DNA from 2 places in the Fusibacter sp. JL298sf-3 genome. Region 1 is predicted to be linked to the other one. Evidence: predicted binding sites of a transcription regulator. Region 1 holds the regulator's gene; the other holds the start of a gene.
What was found. The regulator HrcA, encoded in region 1, represses chaperone genes, less so after heat shock. The targets are predictions, from matches to a motif close to TGTTAGCACTCNNNNNNNNNGAGTGCTAACA.
Positions count from the first base shown of each region.

Region 2: the regulator HrcA is predicted to act here: its motif matches at 2,523-2,553, upstream of htpG (molecular chaperone HtpG).

Region 1 covers NZ_CM132608.1:202,441-210,016, forward strand. The annotation lists gene lepA (translation elongation factor 4) at 1-395, shown strand, start outside; gene hemW (radical SAM family heme chaperone HemW) at 478-1,617, shown strand; gene hrcA (heat-inducible transcriptional repressor HrcA) at 1,739-2,764, shown strand; gene grpE (nucleotide exchange factor GrpE) at 2,786-3,349, shown strand; gene dnaK (molecular chaperone DnaK) at 3,395-5,221, shown strand; gene dnaJ (molecular chaperone DnaJ) at 5,290-6,468, shown strand; gene prmA (50S ribosomal protein L11 methyltransferase) at 6,556-7,500, shown strand; gene ACR6HW_RS01005 (RsmE family RNA methyltransferase) at 7,509-7,576, shown strand, end outside.
Region 2 covers NZ_CM132608.1:3,157,240-3,164,815, forward strand. The annotation lists gene ACR6HW_RS15095 (LrgB family protein) at 1-97, opposite strand, end outside; gene ACR6HW_RS15100 (CidA/LrgA family protein) at 97-453, opposite strand; gene htpG (molecular chaperone HtpG) at 583-2,457, opposite strand; gene ACR6HW_RS15110 (CBS domain-containing protein) at 2,711-3,337, shown strand; gene ACR6HW_RS15115 (YbgA family protein) at 3,327-4,307, shown strand; gene ACR6HW_RS15120 (TIGR01906 family membrane protein) at 4,402-5,106, opposite strand; gene ACR6HW_RS15125 (PD-(D/E)XK nuclease family protein) at 5,227-7,576, shown strand, end outside.

The DNA.
Region 1 (7,576 bases):
CACTCGACTACGAGTTCCTCGAGTACCGGGTGTCGGATCTCGTTAAAATGGACGTCCTCTTAAACAAAGAGGTTGTCGATGCCTTCTCGATGATCGTTCATCAAACGAAAGCGGTTTCTAGAGGGCGCGTTATCTGTGAGCGTTTAAAGGAAGTCATCCCGAGACAGATGTTTGTTATTCCGATTCAAGCGGCTGTGGGCAATAAGGTAATCGCACGCGAGACCATTAGCGCTATGCGTAAAGACGTTCTTGCAAAATGCTACGGCGGCGATATCAGCCGTAAGAAAAAATTATTAGAGAAGCAAAAAGAGGGTAAAAAGAAAATGCGACAACTCGGTACCGTAGAAGTACCACAGCAGGCATTTTTATCCGTTCTCAAGTTCGATGATAATTAAAATGAAAGCCGACAGAAGTGTCGGCTTTTCTTTATAGATGATAGAACAGCTCAATGAGAACTTATACAATAAGGAGAGAGTTATGCAAGAAGTAGCGGTTTACGTCCATATCCCATTTTGTGCTTCCAAATGTCTTTACTGCGATTTTGCCTCAAACGCAGTAAACGCTTCTAAAGTTTCTCAAGAGGCCTATATTGAAGCGCTCCTCAAAGAAATCGATCTCTATGAGATGACTCTTCAAGACGTCGTTATAAAATCGGTGTTCTTTGGCGGCGGCACCCCTTCTGTTTTAGAGGCGACGGCTATAGAGCGCCTATTGAGCCGTTTAAAGCGGTATGCTGAGATTAAACCCTCGGCGGAGATCACGTTAGAGGGCAACCCGGAGAGCTTAACGCCGTTAAAGCTGTCGGCGTACAAGGCAATGGGCATCAATCGCCTCAGTATTGGCCTACAGGCCACTGACGACGATGTGCTTAAAACCATTGGCAGGGTGCACGATTACGCGACTTTTAAACGTGCTTACAGCGCTGCGAGAGCTGCCGGGTTTGAAAACATCAATGTGGACTTAATGTTCGGTCTCCCGGGGCAAACCGCTTTGCAATTTCAAAAAACATTGGAGACGGTTATCGATTTAGAGCCGGAACACATTGCGTCGTACAGTTTGAAAGTAGAAGAAGGCACGCCGCTTTTTGATATGGAGAAAGCGGGCACCTTCACCGCGATGGACGATGCAACAGAACGTGCTCTTTACCATCAAATGATAGAGGTGCTGGGGAAAAACGGCTATGCACAATACGAAATTTCAAACTTTGCCAAGTCGGGTTTTGCTTCAGAGCACAATTTGACTTATTGGCACAATGCGCCGTACTTGGGGTTTGGTGCATCGGCACATGCGAAGTTCAGCGATTGCCGCTACGCCAATTTCAGAGATGCTGAAATTTATGTTAGTGAAATTGAAAAAGGGGAAAAACCCATTTGTGAGAATCAGTTTATCGATCGAGAGGAAGAATTGTTTGAGACCATTATGCTGACGTTACGCCTTAATGAAGGGTTGGACTTCCAAGCGTACAACAAGCGGTATGGGGTGGACTTTATGGCGGCGCATAGCAAAACGGTAGAGCGGTTGGAGAAACAGGGGCTTGTATCCGTTACTGAAGAACGTCTCAAGTTGACGGCACTTGGTCGCGACTTGTCCAATCAAGTGTTTGTGGCTTTTTTGTAAACGAAATGCAAATAAACAAAAACCCCATTGACAAGTGCCCTGGGGTTGCGGTATATTATTTATAGAAATTAGCACTCATTAATTTCGAGTGCTAACAACCGCCTAACAACGAGGTGATGCTATGATTTCTGAAAGACAACTTAGAATACTCGAGGCGATTATCAGCGATTTTATCACCACGGCACAACCGGTGGGTTCTAGAACCATCTCGAAGAAGTACCCGCTGGGGATTAGCTCGGCGACGATTCGAAATGAGATGGCCGATTTAGAAGAACTTGGCTATCTGATGCAGCCACATACTTCAGCGGGACGGATTCCGTCGGACTTGGGCTATCGACTTTATGTCGACGCTATGCTCAACGAGCATACCATCGGCATTGAGGAAAAAGAAACGATACAGTCTTTGCTCTTGAGCCGAGTGATAGAAGCCAACGACATCGCCCATCAAGTCGCCAAGATTTTATCTGAATTTACGCAGATGGTCGCAGTGGTGAGCATTCCTAAGTTTAACAAATGCAAACTTGCGAACTTGAAAATGATTAAGGTGACTGATCAGCGCGTTTTACTGATTATCGTCACGGATACCGGCGTCGTTAAGAATATTCAACTCGCCATATCCAATGCAGATCAAATCGTTCTCGATAAAATAGCGGATACGCTCCTCATGTTTCTCGTTGGAGAGACCATTGAAAAAATTGATGTGAGAGCGATGATTAAAATTAAAGAGCGGATGCAGCATTACGGCAATTTCGTCGATTATTTGATTCCGATATTGAGAGACGCACTCAAATCGCTCAACGGAACGGAACTTTATGTGGACGGCCTTACAAACATCCTCTCCAAACAGACCCACAGCGATCCGGAAAAGAGCAAAAGGGTATTTGAGTACTTAAAGACTCATGAAAACCTCGAGTACATGCTCGAAGGCGTCCCTTCAAATAAATTGACCATTAAAATCGGTTCGGAGATTGGCGTCGACTTGTTGGAGGACTGTAGTGTCATCAGCTCTTCCTACAGGGTGGACGGCAAGAGCGACGGTAAGATTATGGTCATAGGACCGAAGCGAATGGACTACGGCAACGTGGTGTCCATTGTGAACTACATTAGCAACACGTTATCAGATGTTTTCTCAGGTATTAGTTTATAAGTGATTAAGGTGCGTGAGATTATGAACAAACGACAATATAAAAAAAGAAGAAAAAAAGAGGTTGAGATGGAGACGAATGAGAAGTTAGAACAAGACATCTTGGAAGAAAATGCTGCCGAAACAGAGACGACGCCTCAAGAGGAAGAAAAGTCGACAGAAAGCCCTGAAGCGGCACTGGAAGCCATGAACGACAAGTATTTGAGGCTTAACGCAGAGTTTCAAAATTACAAGCGTCGCGTAGAGAAGGAAAAATCAGATCTCGTCAAGTACGGCACAGAACGCCTTGTGGAGGATTTGCTGCCGATTATCGACAACTTTGGTCGAGCACTGGCTGTAGAGACAGCTGATGAAAAACTCGTCGAGGGCTTAGGGATGATTCAAAAGTCTCTAGAGGAGTTTATGAGCAAAAACGGCGTTAAGAAAATTGAAGCCAAAGGCGAAGCTTTTGATCCGCAAAAACACCATGCCGTGATGACCGAAGCGGTAGAGGGCTGCGACAGTGAAATCGTCGTCGACGTCCTTCAAGAAGGGTACACGTTGAACGACAAAGTCATTCGACCAAGTATGGTTAAAGTATCTTGTTAACGAGTAAAATAAAATAGAAAAGCGTAATTAAGGAGGCTTATTATTATGAGTAAAATTATCGGTATTGACTTAGGTACAACAAATTCATGCGTGTCTGTATTAGAGGGCGGCGAAGCCGTCGTTATCCCTAACGCAGAAGGGAATAGAACCACACCGTCTGTAGTTGCTTTTACAAAAGCAGGCGAGAGACTTGTCGGCGAAACGGCAAAACGTCAGGCGATTACAAACCCAGACAGAACCATTATCTCAATTAAGAGAGAGATGGGTACAGATCATAAAGAGGAAATCGACGGCAAAGTGTATTCACCACAAGAGATTTCAGCGATGATCCTTCAAAAATTAAAAGCGGATGCAGAAAGCTATTTGGGCGAAAAAGTAACAGAAGCAGTTATTACTGTACCAGCTTACTTTACGGATGCTCAAAGACAAGCGACAAAAGACGCTGGTAAAATCGCCGGACTCGAAGTTAAGAGAATTATCAATGAGCCGACAGCAGCTTCTCTTTCTTACGGCCTCGACAAGACAGACAATCAGCACAAAATCATGGTATTCGACCTCGGCGGCGGTACATTTGACGTTTCTGTCTTAGAAATTGGCGACGGCGTCTTCGAAGTATTGGCGACAAACGGCAACAACCACCTCGGTGGCGACGACTTCGACAACGTGGTTATGGATTTCCTTGCTGAAACTTTTAAATCTGAACACAATGTCGATTTGAGACAAGATAAAATGGCTCTTCAAAGACTTAAAGAAGCTGCTGAAAAAGCGAAAAAAGAACTGTCTTCTACACAGTCTACAAACATCAACTTGCCGTTTATCACTGCGACAGCTGAAGGCCCACTTCACCTCAACATCGACTTGACAAGAGCGAAGTTTGAGCAATTGACCAAACACCTTGTGGAGCAGTCTATGGAGCCTACGAGAAAAGCGCTTAAAGATGCCGGCCTAAATGCAGGTGACATCGAGCAAGTTATCCTCGTCGGCGGTTCTACGAGAATTCCAGCGGTTCAAGATGCGGTTAAGAAATTCATCGGAAAAGACCCACATAAGGGCATCAACCCTGACGAATGTGTTGCTCTTGGTGCAGCTATTCAAGGTGGCGTTCTCTCAGGTGATGTAAAAGATGTCTTGCTTCTCGACGTTACGCCGTTATCACTTGGGATTGAAACGCTCGGTGGCGTTTCAACGAAGTTAATTGAAAGAAATACAACAATTCCAACAAAGAAAAGCCAAATTTTCTCAACCGCAGCTGACAACCAAACAGCTGTTGACATCCACGTTTTACAAGGTGAGAGACAAATGGCAGCTGACAATACGACACTCGGTAGATTCCAACTGGACGGCATTCCTGCTGCTAGAAGAGGCGTGCCACAAGTTGAAGTTACATTTGACATCGACGCCAACGGTATTGTAAACGTCAGTGCAAAAGACCTCGGTACTGGTAAGTCACAACACATTACAATTACGGCGACAACAAACCTTTCAGAAGACGAAGTCGAAAAGAAAGTAAAAGAAGCAGAGCAATTTGCAGAAGAAGATAAAAAGCAAAAAGAACTCATTGAAGAACGCAACAAAGCCGATAACATGATCTATGAAATTGAGAAATCACTTGACGATTTAGGGGAACAAGCTACAGAAGCTGAAAAATCAGAAGTTGCTGCAAAGATTGAAACCCTTCGCGAGTCTATGAAGGCCGACGATGTGGAGAAAATCAAAGCGGACTTTGAAGCCCTTACAAAAACGTTCCAACCCCTTGCAGAACGTCTTTACGCACAAGCTCAAGCACAAGCGCAACAAGCTCAAGGCGGCGCTGAGGCACAAGCTGATGGCGATGATTCAGTTGACGAAGCAGACTACGAAGTGGTAGACTAATAAAAGTCACAAGGCACCTTAACGGTGCCTTGTAAGTTTCAAGACCAAAAAAGAAAGGCGGTTTTAGCGTGAGTAAAAGCGACTATTATCAGTTGCTTGGCGTAGAAAAAAATGCTGATGAAAATGAACTCAAGCGAGCGTATCGCAAGCTCGCTATGAAATATCATCCTGACAAAAACCCAGATAACCCTGAAGCAGAGGCCAAGTTTAAAGAAATCAACGAAGCATACGAAATATTAAGCGATCCGGAAAAGAGACGTTTGTACGACCAGTTCGGCCATGCCGGCGTCAATCAGAATGCCGGCGGTGGCGGTGGCTACGGTGGTTTCCAAGGATTCGGCGGCTTCGAGGACATCATTAATGAAATGTTTGGCGGCGGCTTTGGCTTTGGTGGTTCAGGCAATCGACGCAATGCGCCAAGAAAAGGGAAAGACGTCCATGTAGACGTTGCTTTGAGCTTTGAAGAAGCGGCTTTCGGAAAGAAAGTCGATATCGAATATTTGAGAACGGAAGAGTGTACCCACTGTCACGGCAAAGGCAACGAGCCGGGGACAAAGACCAATACGTGTCCAACCTGTGACGGCAAAGGTGAAGTGCGTTATGCACAGCGCTCTCTTTTCGGCGAAACCATTAACGTAAAGGTTTGTAGTACCTGTAAAGGCAAAGGGGAGACTTTTGAAAAAGCGTGTTCTGTCTGTAAGGGCAAGGGCATCGTCAAGAAGCGTAAAAAACGCGAAGTCGAGCTTCCGGCAGGTGTTTTCCACGGTGCCAACCTACAGTTGAGAGGCGAGGGCGACCTCGGACAAAATGGCGGGCCGAGAGGCGATTTAATTGTCATTATCCGAATTAAGCCCCACAAAGAGTTTAGACGTGAAGAAAACGATGTCTACTATGACCTTTGGGTGTCTTATGCAGATGCTGTACTCGGCGCCGAGGTAATGGTGCCGACACTAGACGGCAAAGTAAAGTTCACCATTCCCGAAGGGACGCCGAGTGGTAAGCAGTTTAAGCTGCGCGGCAAGGGGATCCCGGTATTAAACGGCTACGGTCGTGGCGACCAGTATGTTAAAGTGCTCGTCGACATTCCTAAGAACCTAAATAAAAAGCAGAAAGAACTGCTTGAAGCCTTTGAAGCGGAGCTTACCGGAAAAAAGAAAAGCGACATCGTGGAGCAACCGAAAAAAAGCAAGAAGAGTAAGAAAGACGATAAGAATTTTTTTGACAAAATGAAAGATGCACTCAGTTAAAATACTGCATTAAGCCTACCTCTGCGTAGGCTTTTTGCCGTTGGCAAAAAAGTGCGGACAAGATCTTAAATGAGAAGAGGAAATAAGATGAGTTGGTATGAAGTTAATGTCAATACAACAGCGGTGTGTATAGAAGCCGTCAGCAATTTGTTTACGCGACACGGTGCCGGCGGCGTTCAAATTGTCAACCCGGACGACCCCGATTTAAAGGGCAGCGCGTCGGGGACATGGGATTATTTTGAGCCGGATAATACGCAACTCGATTTTGAAGGCGTTATGGTCACCGCTTATTTGGATAGAGAACCGGAGGCTATAGAGGCGACGGTAGCTGCTCTTAAAGAAGAAATCGGGCGATTTCAAACCTATGGGCTGGACCCAGGGACGTTCTCCGTCAGCTACAAAGAAGTACACTCTGAGGACTGGGAGAACGAGTGGAAGAAATACTTTAAGCCTTTTAGGCTGGGAAGACACATGGTGGTTAAACCGTCTTGGGAGCATTTTGAAGCAGAACCCGACGATATTATTATCGAAATCGATCCGGGCAACGCTTTTGGCTCCGGTACACATGAAACGACGTCGATGTGCATTGAAACGTTAGAGCGTTTTCTCAACAAAGGCGACAGCGTTATAGACGTGGGGTGTGGCAGTGGGATTCTCAGCATTGCAGCAGGTCTGCTGGGTGCCGGTACGGTGACGGGTATCGATATCGATCCCACGGCGGTGAGAACGGCGCGGGAAAACGTTAGCCACAATGGCCTTAGTGAAAAGACGACGATTCTAGAAGGGGATTTAATCGATAAAATCAATGCTCCGGCAGACATTGTCGTCGCCAATATTATCGCAGAGATTATCGTCAACCTCGTAGACGATGTCAAAACGGTTTTAAAAGAAGGCGCTTTGTTTGTGGCTTCCGGCATTATTACAGACAAAATTGAGCTGGTAACCAATAAGTTGAAAGCATCGGGGTTTGAGGTTTTAGAAGTTATAGAAAAGGGCGAGTGGGCCGTTGTGGTTTCACGTCCCAACTTCTAGGAGGCCACATGCATAGATTTTTTTTATCAGGAGATGATCGCGTTGAGCGACCGAAAATTTGTATAGAACATCAAGA
Region 2 (7,576 bases), 890 kb from region 1:
AATCAGAAGCCGTTTTTCGCTTGACCCAGAGGCCGATCTGATAGGCGACAATAGTGAGAATAAGGCCGAAAGCAGGTGTTTTAAATAAATCGGACATTAGGAGGCCCCTTTCTTGCTGAGAACATGAGTGACCAGCATCGTGACCACCATAGTAATAATAGTAGAAACAATTCCGACGAACAGCAGTGGCAACAATATCTTTAAGCTAAAACCTTCAATGGCCATAATGCTGACGCTGATGGGGATGAAAAAAAAGGCGATGTTGCCGAGCAACCAGTCGCAAAGTTCTTTAATATGCGCTTCTTTTAAAACACCTGTCAGCAGGGCGAGAAAGAACAAAAGCATGCCGCTGACAGCGCTGGGAAGGGCGAAGATGGGGGCGATGAGCCGGCTGAGGACGTCGCCCAATAAAAAGAAGGACAACAGGAGGCCGGTTTGTTTAATGAGTTTCATAAATGCTCCTTAAGGGTGTACGTGAAAACCGACAAAGCACAAGGCTCTGTCGGTTCCTTTCGATGACGCCATAGGCAATCGCAGTAGAGTTACTTGCGATGCCTCGGGTTTTGCCATCCCTATTATAAGTTATATCAATCTTAAAAGCAATGCGTTGCTGCGTTTTATAAAAGCGCTCATGGCTTCCGATTCAAGCGGCCCGTGAGACAACATAGCGAGGTCGTAGAGCTGCTTGCAGATGAGGGCGTTGGTCTCTGCATCTTTTTCGCCATCGACCAAGTGTTTGACCAGCGGGTGGTTGAGGTTCAGCATTAGCGTCGTCTCCGGCGCAAACATAGCGGGATCCATGCCCCCCATACTGTACATGCGCATCATGTCTTGCATACGGCGGGATTCTTCACTGAGAATAATCATTGACGACACGTCTTCGCCCTTGAGAGATTCCAGTTTCAGTGTGAGTTTCTCCATGCCGAGAGCTTCTTTAAAGGTTGCAGTCAGCTGGTCTGTCGCCTCTGTGAGCGCTTCGTCTGAAAGCGTTGTGTCGGCTTTCATATGCGCGTTGATATCGGCGTCGACTCTCGAGAACGTCACCCCTTCGTTTTTCGCTTCTAAATGCGAAATAAAGGCGTTGTCAATCGGGTGATCGAGGATGACGGCAGATAGGTCGTGCGATTTGAACAGTCGCGTGTATTGTGCTTGTTGGACTGTATCGGTGACGTAGAACACTTTGTTCTCGTGTTTGTCTTTAGCGGCTTCCAAATATTCTTCCAAAGTGACGAACGTATCGTCAGTCGTTTTAAACAGATAGGCCGATTTGACGTTGTCGTAGAACTTGTCGTCTTTTAAACCGCCGAACTTAATAAATGGATTGATGTCTTCCCAGAAGCCTTCGTACGCTTCGCGTTCGGTTTTAAACAGGCCGTTGAGCTTATCTGCCACTTTTTTGCTGATGTAGTTTGAAATCTTGCGGACGAACCCGTCGTTTTGAAGAGAACTTCTCGACACATTAAGTGGGAGATCCGGACAGTCGATAACCCCTTTAAGCAGCATGAGAAACTCCGGAATAACTTCTTTGATGTTGTCGGCAATAAAAACCTGCGTGTTGTACAGTTTAATCTGCCCCTCAATGGTATCGAACTGCGTGTTCAACTTAGGGAAGTACAGGATGCCCTTGAGGTTGAACGGGTAGTCCATATTGAGGTGAATCCAGAACAGCGGCTCTTTAAAATCTTTAAAAGTATCTCTGTAGAAGTTTTTGTAATCTTCATCTGTACAGCTGCCAGGCGACTTTAAGTAGAGCGGCGTCGTTGTGTTGAGGGGCTCCGGTGTTTCTTCAACAACTTCGCCCTCTTCATTTTTTTCCGGTTCTTTGCCGACGACCTCTAGATAAATGTCGTAAGGCATAAATGAACAGTATTTGTTAAGTGTATCGCGAAGCGTGTATTCTTCTAGGAATGACTGGCCTTCCTCGCCGATGTGGAGGATGATGTCCGTCCCTCTAGTGGTCTTGGTACCCGGTGTCATTTCATAAGAAGTACCGCCGTCACAGCGCCAGATAACAGGGGCTGCCCCGTCTTTATAAGACAGCGAGTGGATTTCCACTTGTTCCGCAACCATAAAAGCTGAATAAAAGCCCAAGCCGAAGTGACCGATGATTTGGTCTTTGTCTGACTTGTCCTTGTACTTTTCAATAAAGTCCTCGGCGCCAGAGAAAGCGATTTGATTGATGTATTTTTTGATTTCTTCGTCGGTCATACCGATGCCGTTGTCAGAAAAAGTGAGGGTTTTCTTTTCGGCATCGAGTTCGACGTGAATGGCGAACGTCTCGTCTTGAGCCAAAGTCGCTTCGTTCATCGTACTGAGCTTTTTGAGTTTGGTAATGGCGTCGCTGGCATTGGAAACCAGTTCACGTACGAATATATCGTGGTCGGAATAGAGCCATTTTTTTATGATTGGGAAAATATTTTCACTGTGAATAGACAAATTGCCTTTTTCATTTTGCATAGTATCACTCCTTTTTTATCATTCTAACCATAATGATAAAGCGCATTGTTCAAAAAGTCAATAAAAATTAGCACTCAACCGATTAGAGTGCTGACACGCTGTTGGGTTATAAAAATTTTCAACCAATAGTCATTAAATCTATGATACAATTGTTATATCTCACGAGATGTGGGCATAAATGATAATGAAAGAAACGAGAGCGAACTTTTAGCCGCTTGGCTATAAATATGTGAAAGAGGAAAGGAGAAGCCCTATGAAAATTAGAGCAATCATGACACCAGTTAAAAAATTGACCATCTTACAACCAACGGATACAGCAAAAAAGGCAATCGAACTCATTGAGTCAAATGGCTTTTTGTCTTTACCAGTAGCAGAAGGCGAGAAATTTATCGGCTTCCTGTCAAAGCAGTTTATTTACGATACGTTTTTTAGTGAAAAAGCGGACGACATCGATACATTTTTAGAGAGACCGGTTTCTAAGTTTATTCACAATCAGGTGGCACCTGTAGACCCTGAATTGCTTATTGAAGAAGCAGCGGACATCTTTTTCAAAAATCGTGTGCGCTTCTTGCCAGTAGTCGAGGCCAACGGCAACTTCGTGGGCATTGTGACACAAAATGCACTTTTCGGTATCCTTACAAAAGTATACGGTTTGAAACACTCGAAAATCTCCATTATCACTGATGATTTCAAAGGCATCTTGACGCGTATCGCCGATATTATCGCGCGCAACGACGGCAACATTCGCAACATTGCGCTTCTGGATACTGAAGTCATGGGGATTCAGGAAATTTCCATTCGCCTTGAAGGGGGCGACATCGATAAGATTGTCGAGCGATTAAATGAAAGAGGCTTTAAAGTCAGAGACTATGTCAAATAACAGACCAAAGATTTTATGTAGCGCATGTCTGGAACATTGTAAATGTCGATACGATGGTAGTGTTATTGAAAACACTACCATCAAACATTTACAGCCTTATGTCGATTTTGTGACGGTTTGTCCCGAAATGGGCATCGGTCTCCCTTCGCCGAGAGAGGCAGTTCGCGTGGCGCGTATAGACGGCAAAAAAAGGCTTATCGATTCCTACAGCGGTACGGACCGCACAGAAGCGATGCATACTTATATCGATGCTTTTTTAGAGGCACAAGAGGCGTCGACTTTTGACGGCGTCATCCTCAAATGCAAGTCGCCCACCTGTGGCTTTAAAGATGTTAAGCTCTACAGTGGTGCAGGCAAACAACCGAGTTTACCGGAAAAAACTGCCGGCTTTTTCGGCGCGGCAGTAAAGGCAAAGTTTGCCCATGTACTCGTAGAAGACGAAGGTCGCCTCAAGCACTTTAATATTAGAGAACACTTTTTTATGACGGTGTTTTTAAGCAGCCGTTTTAGGGCGGTTGCTTCTGAAGTGTGTGAAAAACAGCGGTTAAAGCCGTTGGTGGATTTTCACAGTGAAAACAAGTACCTTATGATGGCGTACAATCAATCGGCGTTGAAAAAACTCGGCGGCATTGTGGCCAACCATGAAAAAAGGACACTTGAAGCAGTTGTCAAGGCTTATGGCGAGACATTGAGTGTCATTTACAACGCGCATCCGAGCATCGGTAAAAACGTCAATATGCTGTTGCATTTGTTCGGGTACTTTAAAAAGGGGCTAACCGCTGAAGAGAAGGCTTTTTTTCTCGACCAAGTGTCTCTTTACCAAACCAAGAAACTGCCTTTTTCATCGGTATTGTCCATTCTTCACGCTTGGGCCATTCGCTTTGAAGAAACGTATTTGATGCAGCAGACGATTTTTAATATGTTTCCAAAGGCCCTAATCGAAATGACCGATTCAGGCAAGGGGCTCTAGTGTCCTGTAGCGTTCACAATTAAAAAAACGCACTTTCGAAGGTCGGTTTGCAACGACTCTTTCGATAAGTGCGTTTTTTAGTATGCCTGTGATTTTAACGAGCGTCTGGAATTTCTGAAAGTTGTTTTTTCTTATGGTAGTGGCGGAGTGCAAAATAGATGCCGCCAAGCCCAAGATATAAGGCGGCGCAAGTCGCCAACCAAATCTGAGTAAATTGAATAAAGAACTCGAGGGGCATCAGCTGAATTAAGCGGTCTTCAAGGGGATTCAACAACCAGAGGTCATTTGGAAAAAATATTTCGTGAAATTGAACGAAAGCCGCGTTGAAGTCCAGTGCGGCAGCGCCGACACCGAGAACGATTAGAAGCGTTAAAATAAGCAACGCCGCTTTTAGGGCCCCTAGCACGCTCCGGCGGTCACCGGTGAGTGCAATGACGACAATAGCTATTAGCATCGCCAACTGAGCGCCAAACAAAACGCGTTTGCCCCAGTCGAAAAGTTGTTTCACATCGACCATGTGTTGGATTTCTTTTGCATTGAAAAAAGGTTGCTGGCGTCCCTCTAAATAGACGTCGACATCTAGTGTGGGGATTTCGCCGTCCATATAGTCGACCAATGTTCGACTGACTTTTGAAAGGTCTGAAGTCGATAGGCCGATAGCTTCGTGTACTTCCAGTTTTAAAAACTGTTTGGTATAGTAGGCGTCGTTGAGTGCGTAGTGTTCAAAACTCAATAGGAGCAAGTTACAGACGATGCCGATGGCGAGAACCCATCGCGCACAAATGCGTACGTATTTCATAGAGACCTCCTCAGTTGATTTTATTATATCGAAGGCGGCGGGTTTAGGCAAGGTGGCACGCCTTGAAAGGCTCGGCATTAAATGATAAAATGAAACAATATCACATTAGGGAGGTGGGCCATGGTACGGTTGTTTTTGGGTAAGGCAAAAAGCGGGAAAACGTCCGCCATATTTCAGGAAATGAAGGCGTCTATTGAAGCGGGATCGGCACATGAAATCATGTTGATTGTTCCGGAACAGTATACGCTTGAAGCCGAAAAACAATTGATAAAGGCCATCGAAACAAAAGGGTTTTTAGGTGTCGAGGTGGTCAGTATCAAAAGGCTGGCACATCAAGTGCTCAAGGAAACAAGACAATTCGATAAAGTGAAGATAACCGAAACCGGCAAGCAAATGCTGCTCAGAAATTTGTTTACGACAAACAGAGACCTGTTAAAAATATATCAAAACGCATTTGACAAAGCCGGTTTTTTAACGCGCTTTTTAGACTTGATTAAAGAGTTCAAGCAAAGTCAGATGACACCAGAACACCTTGAGGAAGCTGCGGAAAAATTAGAACCGTCATCGATATTAAAGCAAAAGCTCAACGATATTTGCACCATTATGCGCGCATATGAAGCGGCAAAATCGACGGCGTATTTCGACGACGAAGATTTGTACGAGGCGTTGATAGAGGGCATCGATCAAAGTGAAAAAATAAAGGGAATGACGCTCTATATAGATGGTTTTGACAGTTTTACAGCACAAGAACACGCCGTTATTCAGGCACTTGCACAGCGCTGCAAAAAGCTGACGGTCTCTCTTGCACTCGATGGCGAAGACACGCCATATACTTGTTTTAAACACACACAGCGCACCTTCGACAGAATCGCCGAAGGACTGGTGCACTTTGAAATCAAAAGCTTCGACGGCAACTACCTTTGGGAACGTCAGCACGCTCTGGCACTTCAAGTGATGCAGTATCCCTATGTGGCACACGACGTAAACGACGGGCGCATCAAAGGGTTCGCAGCGGCCAATCGAGAAAATGAAGTGGCGCATTGCTGTGTGGAGATTTTAAAGTGCATGGAACGCGACGGCTACGCCTACAAAGACATCGCCGTGGTCACCAATGCCCTAGACGCCTACGAAGCCACTGTCACACGGCTGTTCGAACTCTACGACATCCCATTTTTCCTAGATACCAAGGTGGGGGTGATGGACAACCCTTTTGTCCACTTTGTGCTCAGTTTGTTAAAGGCACCGATGGCGTACAGGCAGTTGCAGAGTGTTTTGATGCTGCTTAAAACGGGCTTTGCCCCCTTTGAAGATGCCGAGGTGTATGCCTTTGAATTCTACATCAAGCAGAACGGTGTCACACTCAGTCAGCTGTTCAAGCCCTTTGAAAAGCCCCCTACGGGTCAGGTTTCGCTGGAAGCTCTAGACGCCATAAGGGCTACTGTAGCCACATGGCTTGAACCGCTTTACAAGCTGTCTAAAAAACAGCCGTCGACGGTATCGACGTATGTCAAAACTTTGTACGAAGTCCTTCTCGACGCCGACGTCTACGTTAGGATACAAGACTTAGTGGCGCGGTTTGAACTGGAAGCGGCATCGGATAAAGCGCAGGCTTTTGGACAGATATGGAACGCCTTTATTCAACTGATCGATGAGATGGTGGCACTTATGGGGGAAGAGCGCATGGCGTACGATGCGTTTGTACAACTGGTAGAGACTGGGCTGGAGACTGTGGAAATCGGCAAGTTGCCTTTAGATGAAAACACCGTGCTCGTCGGCAGTATGGACCGCTCGAAAGCCCATCCGATAAAAGTCTTATTCTTGCTTGGCGTCAACGACGGGGTATTGCCCGAGAGCGGCGGTCAGGCGCAGCTGATACAAGAGACTGAAAAACAGTTGCTCAATCAAAGCGGCGCATCGATAATCGCCGACCAGAAGATGTTTTTGGACAAGGAGGCTTTTAATCTTTACACCACCCTTACGCGGCCGTCAGAGCGTCTCTATTTGAGCTATGCGACCTCAGATTCAGAGGGGCGCACATTGAGGCCGTCTTATCTGGTGTCAAAAATGGAGAAAATCGATCGTCCGCTGGCGTTTGAGCCGGATCGGCGCGCGCTGGTGGACGACGCTGGCAAGCCGTACTGGGTGTATGGCAAGGCGGCGACATACCGTCACCTTGCAGTGGTTTTGAGAAAATGGATGGACGGCTATGAGGTTGACCCGCACTGGTTCGATGTGCTCGCTTGGTTTGAAGCACATGAGCCGACGCGCTACAATTTGCTGATAACCGCCCTTCGCCACGATAACAGTGTCGGTAGACTCGACGGCAAACAAGTGGCGTCTATTTATCCGACGCCGCTTAGAACCAGTGTTTCTAGACTGGAGACTTACGTGCAATGTCCGTTTAAGTTCTTTGTACAGACGGGCCTCAAACCCGAGGTGCTCAAACCTTATAAAGTCGCCTATCCCGATG